Regions from separate parts of the Gehongia tenuis genome, predicted to be linked through region 1. Evidence: riboswitches for the same ligand, from Rfam matches in the RefSeq annotation. Region 1 holds a riboswitch; the other holds the start of a gene.
What was found. Region 1 has a riboswitch for cobalamin ahead of H8696_RS01080 (ABC transporter substrate-binding protein). Riboswitches for the same ligand answer to the same signal wherever they lie in the genome.
Positions count from the first base shown of each region.

Region 2: linked by a shared signal. The riboswitch ahead of H8696_RS07445 (ribonucleoside triphosphate reductase) and the one ahead of H8696_RS01080 (ABC transporter substrate-binding protein) in region 1 are both predicted to bind cobalamin.

Region 1 is NZ_JACRSR010000001.1:229,917-234,117, forward strand. Features, by position in the region: gene rnr (ribonuclease R) at 1-2,166, shown strand, start outside; cobalamin riboswitch at 2,218-2,399, shown strand; gene H8696_RS01080 (ABC transporter substrate-binding protein) at 2,522-3,526, shown strand; gene H8696_RS01085 (FecCD family ABC transporter permease) at 3,547-4,201, shown strand, end outside.
Region 2 is NZ_JACRSR010000002.1:274,473-278,673, reverse strand. Features, by position in the region: gene H8696_RS07460 (C-GCAxxG-C-C family protein) at 1-378, opposite strand, end outside; gene H8696_RS07455 (Mrp/NBP35 family ATP-binding protein) at 396-1,223, opposite strand; gene H8696_RS07450 (DUF134 domain-containing protein) at 1,228-1,587, opposite strand; cobalamin riboswitch at 1,747-1,926, shown strand; gene H8696_RS07445 (ribonucleoside triphosphate reductase) at 2,026-4,125, shown strand; gene H8696_RS07440 (anaerobic ribonucleoside-triphosphate reductase activating protein) at 4,122-4,201, shown strand, end outside.

The DNA.
Region 1 (4,201 bases):
AACCGGGACGGCGACGGCGGAGTGGTTATCGCCGACGACGTTCGGGTGATGGAGCCGGTGATGGTGGACCGGGACAGCGCCCGGGGCGTGGAATCCGGGCACAAGGTGGTGGCGGAGGTTACCCGCTTCCCCCAAAATGCCCGGCCCATGGAGGGCAGGATCGTGGAGGATCTGGGCCACAAGGACGACGTGGGGGTGGATGTTTTGTCCATCATCCGGCAGTTTGAGCTGCCCGAGGCCTTCCCCAAAAATGTGGTCGCCGAGGTGGAGAAGGCGCCAAAGACCGTCGATCCCTCGGAGTTTGCCGGCCGGGAGGATTTGCGGGATTGGGTCACCTTCACCATCGACGGCGCCGATGCCAAGGACCTGGACGACGCCGTATCCCTCACCCGCATCGACGGGGGCTGGCAGCTGGGGGTGCATATCGCCGATGTATCGCATTATGTAAAGTATGGGACATCCCTTGATAAGGAGGCGCTCCGGCGGGGAACCAGCGTGTATCTGGTGGACCGGGTGGTGCCCATGCTGCCGAGGGAGCTGTCGAACGGCATCTGTTCCCTGAACGAGGACGAGGACCGGCTGGCCTTCTCCTGCATCATGGACTTTGATGAGGAGGGCAGACAGACAGATTACCGGGTGGTGAAAAGCGTCATCCACTCCCATAAGCGCTTCACCTACGACCAGGTCAGCCGGGGCCTCGAGGCGGGGGAGAACGTTCCCTATCTCGCCGTTTTGAAAGAGATGGAGAGCCTGTGCCGGGTGCTGCGCAAAAAGCGGATGGACCGGGGCGGGCTGGATTTTGATCTGCCCGAACCCAAGATCGACCTCGATCCCCTGGGCCATCCCTCGGACATCATCTGCACGCCCAGGACCATCGCCCATCAGATGATCGAGGAGTTCATGCTGGCCGCCAACGAGACGGTGGCCCGCCACATGAAAAAAACGAAGCTGCCCTGCATCTACCGGGTGCACGAGGACCCGGATCCGCAGCGCATGGACGATTTTCTCGAATTTGTGGGCCGCATCGGCTATCCGGTGAAAAGGGAGCCGGGCAAGGCCATCCGGCCCAAGGACCTGCAGCGGCTGCTCACCCGGGTGGAGGGCACGCCGGAGGAATCGGTGGTGGGACGGCTGATGCTGAGATCCCTGCAGAAGGCCCGCTACGCCGAGGAGAATCTGGGGCATTTCGGCCTTGCGGCCAAGGATTACCTCCACTTCACCTCGCCCATCCGCCGCTATCCCGACCTTTTCGTGCATCGCGCCCTCACCATGGCGGCCCGGGGGGAGGAGAAGGCGCTCCGGCGCATGAAAAAGGCGGCGCCGGACACGGCGGACCTATGCTCCATCGCCGAGCGTAACGCCATGGAGGCCGAGCGGGAAGCGGACAACATGAAGATCGCCGAATACATGCAGGCGCACATCGGCGAGGAATACGGCGGTATCATCTCCGGCGTGACCAGCTTTGGCATCTATGTGCAGCTGCCGAACACCGTGGAAGGGCTGGTCCATGTCTCCCGGCTGCCCGGGGACTACTATGTCTACGACGAGAAGATGTACAGCATGGTGGGCCAAAGAAGCCACCGGGTGCTCCGCATGGGGGACAAGGTGCGCGTCAGGGTGACCGGCGCGGATGTGGCGCGGCGCACCGTGGACTTTGAGCTTTTAGAAAACGGCAGGGACGGGGAGCGGCGGCCCGGCCCGCGGGACGGCGGGAGAACTCCGCAGGACGGCGGGAGAAGTGCGCGAGACGGCGGAACTCCGCGGGCCAGCGGCAATGCGGGCCGGCGGGGCGGAAACCGAAGGGGCGGCCGCAGAAAGGCGGCGGGAACCCCGGATGCGGCCGCGGGCGAACCGGGCGGACCGAAGCGGGATGGAACCCGCGGTGCGGCCCCGGCCCCGGAGAAGCGGGAGCCCCGGAAAAAGCAGAGCCCGCCGCCCGCCCGGCAGCGAAGCGGGGAAGGACCGGCCGCTCCGGCGGATGGCGGCAGGCGGCGGCCCAAACCGGCGGCCCGGCTGCGGGACGGCGGTGAGCACGACCGGCCCCGGGGCACGGGCAAGAACGGGCGGCCCAGCGGCCAGCTCTTTGGCAGTGCGGCCCGGGCGGGCTTTGAGCCTTCCGGGAGCGGACAGGGAAGCAGGGGTCCGCGGCGCGGCGGCCAGCACTAATCAGCTTGACAGCCCGAAGGATTTCGTGCTAATGTCGAAATGAACTGAAAAAAGCCCAAAAACGCGACGGGTGCGCGGGAAACCGCGAGAATAGGGAACGGGGTGCAAATCCCCGGCAGAGCCGCTGCTGTGAGAGGCGAGCGACCCCCAAGACGCCACTGGCTGAAAAGCTGGGAAGGCGGGGGAAGCGGGGCGCCTTGAGCCAGAAGACCTGCCCGTCGGCGCGGAGGATCTTCTTCGTGACTAGGAAGGTGCCCTGAACCCATGAGGCCAAGGACCGCATTTGTCACGCAAATGCGGTCTTTTTGATGGCTCCTGGAGGGGGAGATCCGGGCGAGCTGAAAGGAGCAAACCCATGAAAAAACTCTTATCCCTGATTCTGGCGCTGGCCCTTGCTGCAGCCCTGATGGGCTGCGGCGGCGGAACCGACGCCACGCCGTCTCCCACGCCTTCGGCTGCGGTGACCACGCCTTCTGCCGCGCCGGAAGCCACCCCCGAAGCTTCGGCAAAGCCGGCGGCCGAGAAACCCGCGGAGGACCGCTCCGGCGCTGCCATCACCGTTCCCGCCGAGGTGAACACCATCGTGTCCATGGCGCCCTCCACCACCCAGGTGCTGGTGGATCTTGGCCTCGCGGACAAAATCGTGGCCATCGACACCAACTCCGAGGCCTATGCCGAGGGGATTCCCGCCGATGCGCTGCGCTTTGACATGATGCAGCCCGACGTGGAGAAGCTGGTGGCCCTGAAACCCGACATCATCTTCACTTCAAACATCAGCGCCGCCGGCGGGGAGGACCCCTTCCAGCCCGCCATCAACGCCGGCATCTGCGTGGCGAATATTCCCACCAGCAACACCGTGGAGGATGTGAAAAAGGACGTTCTTTTCATCGCCCAGTGCGTGGACAAGCCCGAGGAGGGCCAGGTGCTGGTGGACGGGATGGATGATGCCATCGCGAAGATTGAGGAGATCGGCAAGGCCATCCCCGAGGACGAGCGCAAGACCGTGCTCTTTGAGATCGCCTCCGCACCGGACATCTACTCCTTTGGCAGCGGCGTGTTTTTGAACGAGCTTATCGAGATCCTGGGCGCGAAGAACGTGCTCGCGGATCAGGAGGGCTGGCTGGCCGTGACCGAGGAATCCGCCGTGGCCGCCAATCCCGACGTGATCCTCACCAATGTGAACTACATCGACGACCCGGTGGGCGAGATCAAGGCCCGCGCCGGCTGGGAGAACGTGACCGCGGTGAAGAACGGGGCCGTGTATTCCATCGACAACGGCGCAAGCTCCCTGCCGAACCACCATATTGCGGATGCCCTTGAAGAGATGGCGAAGGCCATCTATCCCGACCAGTACAAATAAACCGGAAGACGGCGGTTTTCATGAACAATCGAACGAAGTTAATTTTAACCGTGCTGATCTCCGCGGCGGCTCTTGTGGCCGCCGTGGGCATCGGCACGGTTTTTATCGGCCCCGGGGAGATTGGGAGCATCCTTTGGCACAAGATCACCGGCAGCGCCCTGCCGGAGAATTTTGACCCCATCAAGGTCTCCATCCTGTGGGATATCCGGCTGCCGCGGGTGTGCCTGTCCTTTCTCGTGGGCGGCGCGCTGGCGGCGAGCGGCACGGTGATGCAGTCGGTGCTCAAAAACCCCCTGGCTTCCTCCTACACCCTGGGCGTCTCCTCCGGCGCGTCCCTCGGCGCGATTTTGGTGATGGTCACCGGGTTCACCCTGCCCGTAATCGGCATGTTCACCCTGCCTCTTGCCGGATTCATCTTCGGGCTTGCCACCGTGTTCGCCGCCGTCGGCTTCACTCGGAAGCTGGACCGCAGCATGCACAGCAACACCATCATTCTGGTGGGCATGGTGTTCTCCCTTTTCGTGAACGCCATCCTGACTCTGCTGTCGGCGGCCTTCCGGGAGCATCTTCAGCAGCTCATCCTGTGGCAGATGGGCAGCTTCTCCGGACGGGACTGGTCCAATGTCCTTGTGATCCTGCCGCTGGTGCTTCTCGGCGTGCTGTTCCTTTGCCGCT
Region 2 (4,201 bases), on a different contig from region 1:
TTTGTAATAAGCATCCGTGCGCTCGGAAGGCTGGGCCTTCGCCTCACAGTCCGCCTTTTCCAGAAGCTCTCTGCAGATGGTGGTATCGAACTGATCCTCAAAGGCGTAATTCAAGCGGGCGATTTTGGCGTAAAAGGCCTTCTTGGCCGCACTGTCGGTGGGGTCGTAGTTGCCCCAAAGAAGGCTTGCCGCCATGAACATGCCGGTGACGGCGCCGCATTTCTCACGGAGCCCGCCCATACCGCCGCCCATGGCCGCGGAGATGCGCAGAGCGTCCGCCTCACTGATGCCCTGATCCACTGCAAAGGCGGTGAAAACCGATTGGGCGCAGTTCATACCCGAATAAAAATTATTTACGGCTCTTTCCGATGGGGTCATGACCTCACTCCTCCTCATTATGCGGGCAGTTTGCCCTCAATATCCGCCATGGCGGCATCCAGATCGTGGCTGTTCATCTTTTCGAATTCACCGGCATCGCAAAGCTCCGCCAGAGCGGGATCGATGGGGATCTGACCAAGCAGGGGAAGCCCCAGCTCCGAGGCGATCTTGGCGGTCTGACTCTTGCCGTACAGCTCAATTTTCTTGCCGCAGTCGGGACAGACCACATAACTCATGTTTTCCACGATGCCCAATACGGGGATCTCCATAAGCTTCGCCATGTTGTAGGCCTTTTTGACGATCATGGACACCAGATCCTGGGGAGAGGTGACAATGATAATGCCGTCCACCGGAATGGACTGGAATACCGTCAGCGGTACGTCACCGGTTCCCGGCGGCATATCGATGAACATATAGTCGATATCCCCCCACAGCACGTCGGTCCAGAACTGCTTGACCGCGCCGGCGATGACCGGACCGCGCCACACCACCGGACTTTCCTCCTGGTCCAGGAGAAGATTGACGGACATAAGCTCAATATCATTGGCCGTGCGTCCCGGATTGATGCCGAGATCGGAGCCGGTGGCCTGACCGTGAACCCCAAAAATCTTGGGGATGGAAGGCCCGGTGATGTCGGCGTCCAAAATACCTACATTGTAGCCCTTGCGCCGGGACAGCACCGCCAGCATGGACGTGACCAGCGATTTGCCCACGCCGCCCTTGCCGCTCACCACGGCGATGGTATGCTTCACATGGCTGAACGCATTGGTGCTTTCCTTGGGGATTTCCCGCTGATCGCAGTTTTGGCTGCAGCTGCTGCAGTTCCCGTTACAGTTTTCGCTCATAAGTTTACCTCCTTAATTTACACTCTTCGCATCTCCCTGGATGGGGACACTTCCGATGGTCCGCATGGACACAGGTGCATTCGCCGGGCAGATAACAGTTCCCGCCGCCGATTCTGATGGATTTTCCCTCCACCAGAGCTTCGGCAACCTTCCTGCGGGCACTGCCCAGAATTCTCTGGTAGGTGCCGCGGGAAACCTCCATTTGCTCCGACGCCGTCCTTTGATCCAGCGACTCAAGGTCGCTGAGCCTAAGCGCCTCCAGCTCATCCATCCGAAGAACCATCTGGCCCGAAGGCCGGTCCGGCGAAAAATCCTTGCAGGCCGGAAGGGATGCGATTCTTCTTAACTTGGGTTCCCTGGGCATAGCATTTCATTTCTCCGCCATTTTATTTTGTGCATGTGCACAAATCGATTGTAGTCTTTCCCCAGGGGCTTGTCAACGGCTAAAAAATTAAAAATCCATATTGACAAAGATGAAGGGCGATGATACCATATCTATGCAAGGTTCGGGGAACGGACCACAACATATAGTGTTTGCGCCAGCGCCATCCTAGGATGGCTGAAAAGGGAAACGGGTGAAAATCCCGTGCGGTCCCGCCGCTGTGAGAACGGAGCTTTGGCATGGGCGCCACTGAGAAATCGGGAAGGCTTGCCAAGGCGGTGAGGTTCGAGCCAGAAGACCTGCTCGCGCAAGAACAGCACGCGGCTACGGTGTATAGCATGGAGCGGGCGACGTGAGTGCACCCCTCTTTTGGGTGCATTTTGTATGCCAGTCCCGGAAAAAAGGAGGCAAAAGAAAAGGATGTTAAAGACAATTCGCAAAAGAGACGGCTCTGAGGTTCCCTTTCAAAAGGAAAAGATTGCGTGGGCGATCTTCAAAGCGGCCAGCGCCGTGGGGGGCCATGACTGGGACCGGTCGGAACAGCTGGCAAATGAAGCGGTGGATGTGGCCACGCTAAAATACAAGGATGGCATCGCCGATGTGGAGGGCGTTCAGGATATCGTGGAGAAGGTTCTCATCGAGAATGGGCACGCCAAGACGGCGAAGGCCTATATTCTTTACCGGGAAAAGCGCCGCTCCGCACGGGAATCCAATGCTCTTATCGGAGCGACCATCGATATGTTCTCCAACTATCTTGGGGACAAGGACTGGAAGATCAACGAGAACGCCAATACCCAGCGTTCCATCAACGGCATGAACAACTATGTTCGGGAAACCTTCACCAAGCAGTACTGGCTCCACGAGGTTTATCCCGATGAGGTCCGGGAAGCCCATGTGTCCGGCGATATGCATATGCACGATTTGGGCTTCTTTGGTCCCTACTGTGCCGGCTGGGATTTAAGACAGATCCTGACGGATGGGTTCGGCGGCGTGCCTGGCAAGGTGGAATCCAGCCCGGCCAAGCACCTTCGTTCCTTTCTGGGCCAGATTGTCAATTCCACTTTCACCACCCAGGGGGAGACCGCCGGTGCGCAGGCTTGGTCTTCCTTTGATACCTACTGTGCACCCTTCATCCGCTATGACAACATGACCTATGATGCGGTGAAGCAGGCGCTGCAGGAGTTCGTTTTTAACATTAACGTGCCCACCCGTGTGGGTTTTCAGTGCCCCTTCTCCAACCTCACCTTCGATATCGTGGTGCCCAAAACCTTGGCCGATCAGCCGGTAATCGTGGGAGGTCAATACAAGGAGGAGACCTATAAGGAGTTCCAAGCGGAGATGGATCTGTTCAATCAGGCCTTCTGCGACGTGATGCTGGAGGGCGATTCCAAAGGCCGGGTGTTCACCTTCCCCATTCCCACCATCAACGTGACGAACGAATTTGCCTGGAACAGCCCGGTGGTGGACCGCTTTATGGAGATCACCTGCAAGTATGGCATTCCCTATTTCTCCAACTATGTGAATTCCGATCTTTCGCCGGAGGATGCGGTGTCCATGTGTTGCCGCCTCAGACTGGATACCACGGAGCTTCGCAAGCGGGGCGGAGGCCTGTTCGGGTCCAACCCCATGACCGGCTCCATCGGCGTTGTGACCATCAATCTGCCCAGGATCGGCTATCTTTCAAAGAGTGAGTCGGAATTCCGCGCCCGGCTGTGGCGGCTGGTCATGATTGCGAAGAACAGCCTGGAGATCAAGCGCAAGACCATTGAGGAGCAGACGGGCAGAGGAATGTATCCCTATTCCGCCCATTATCTCCGCGACGTGAAGGCGAGAACCGGCCAGTATTGGTACAACCACTTCAACACGATTGGCATCGTGGGCATGAACGAGGCCTGCCAGAACTTCCTGGGCGAGGAAAAGGATCTTACCACCGAGGAGGGTCAGGCCTTTGCCATCCGCACACTGCAGTACATGCGGGATCTTCTCAAGACCATTCAGGAGGAGACGGGCCATTTCTACAACCTTGAGGCCACGCCCGCCGAGGGTACCAGCTACAGCCTGGCCAAGCTGGATCAGGAGCGTTATCCTGACATCATCGCCGCTGGCGACAAGGTGAAGTACTATACCAATTCCAGCCAGCTGCCGGTGGGTTTCACCGACGACATCTTTGAAACGCTGGATCTTCAGGACGAGCTGCAAAGCCTGTACACCGGCGGAACGGTGCTTCATCTGTACATGGGAGAACGCATCGGGGACATCGAAGTGGCCAAAAAGCTTCTGCAGAAGATCTTTACCAATTACAAGCTGCCCTACGTATCCCTCACCCCCACCTTCTCCATCTGCCCCGAGCATGGCTATATCGCCGGCGAGCATTTCAACTGCCCCACCTGCGGCAGGGATGCCGAAGTGTGGAGCCGGGTAGTGGGTTACCTCCGGCCGGTGCAGAATTATCATAAGGGCAAGAAAGAGGAATATGCCCAGCGGATCAAGTATAGGATCAAGGAGGAACAACTGGGGTGAGGATAGCCGGACTGGTCAAGACGTCCACCATCGATTATCCGGGAGAGCTTGCCGCGGTGGTTTTCGTGCCCGGCTG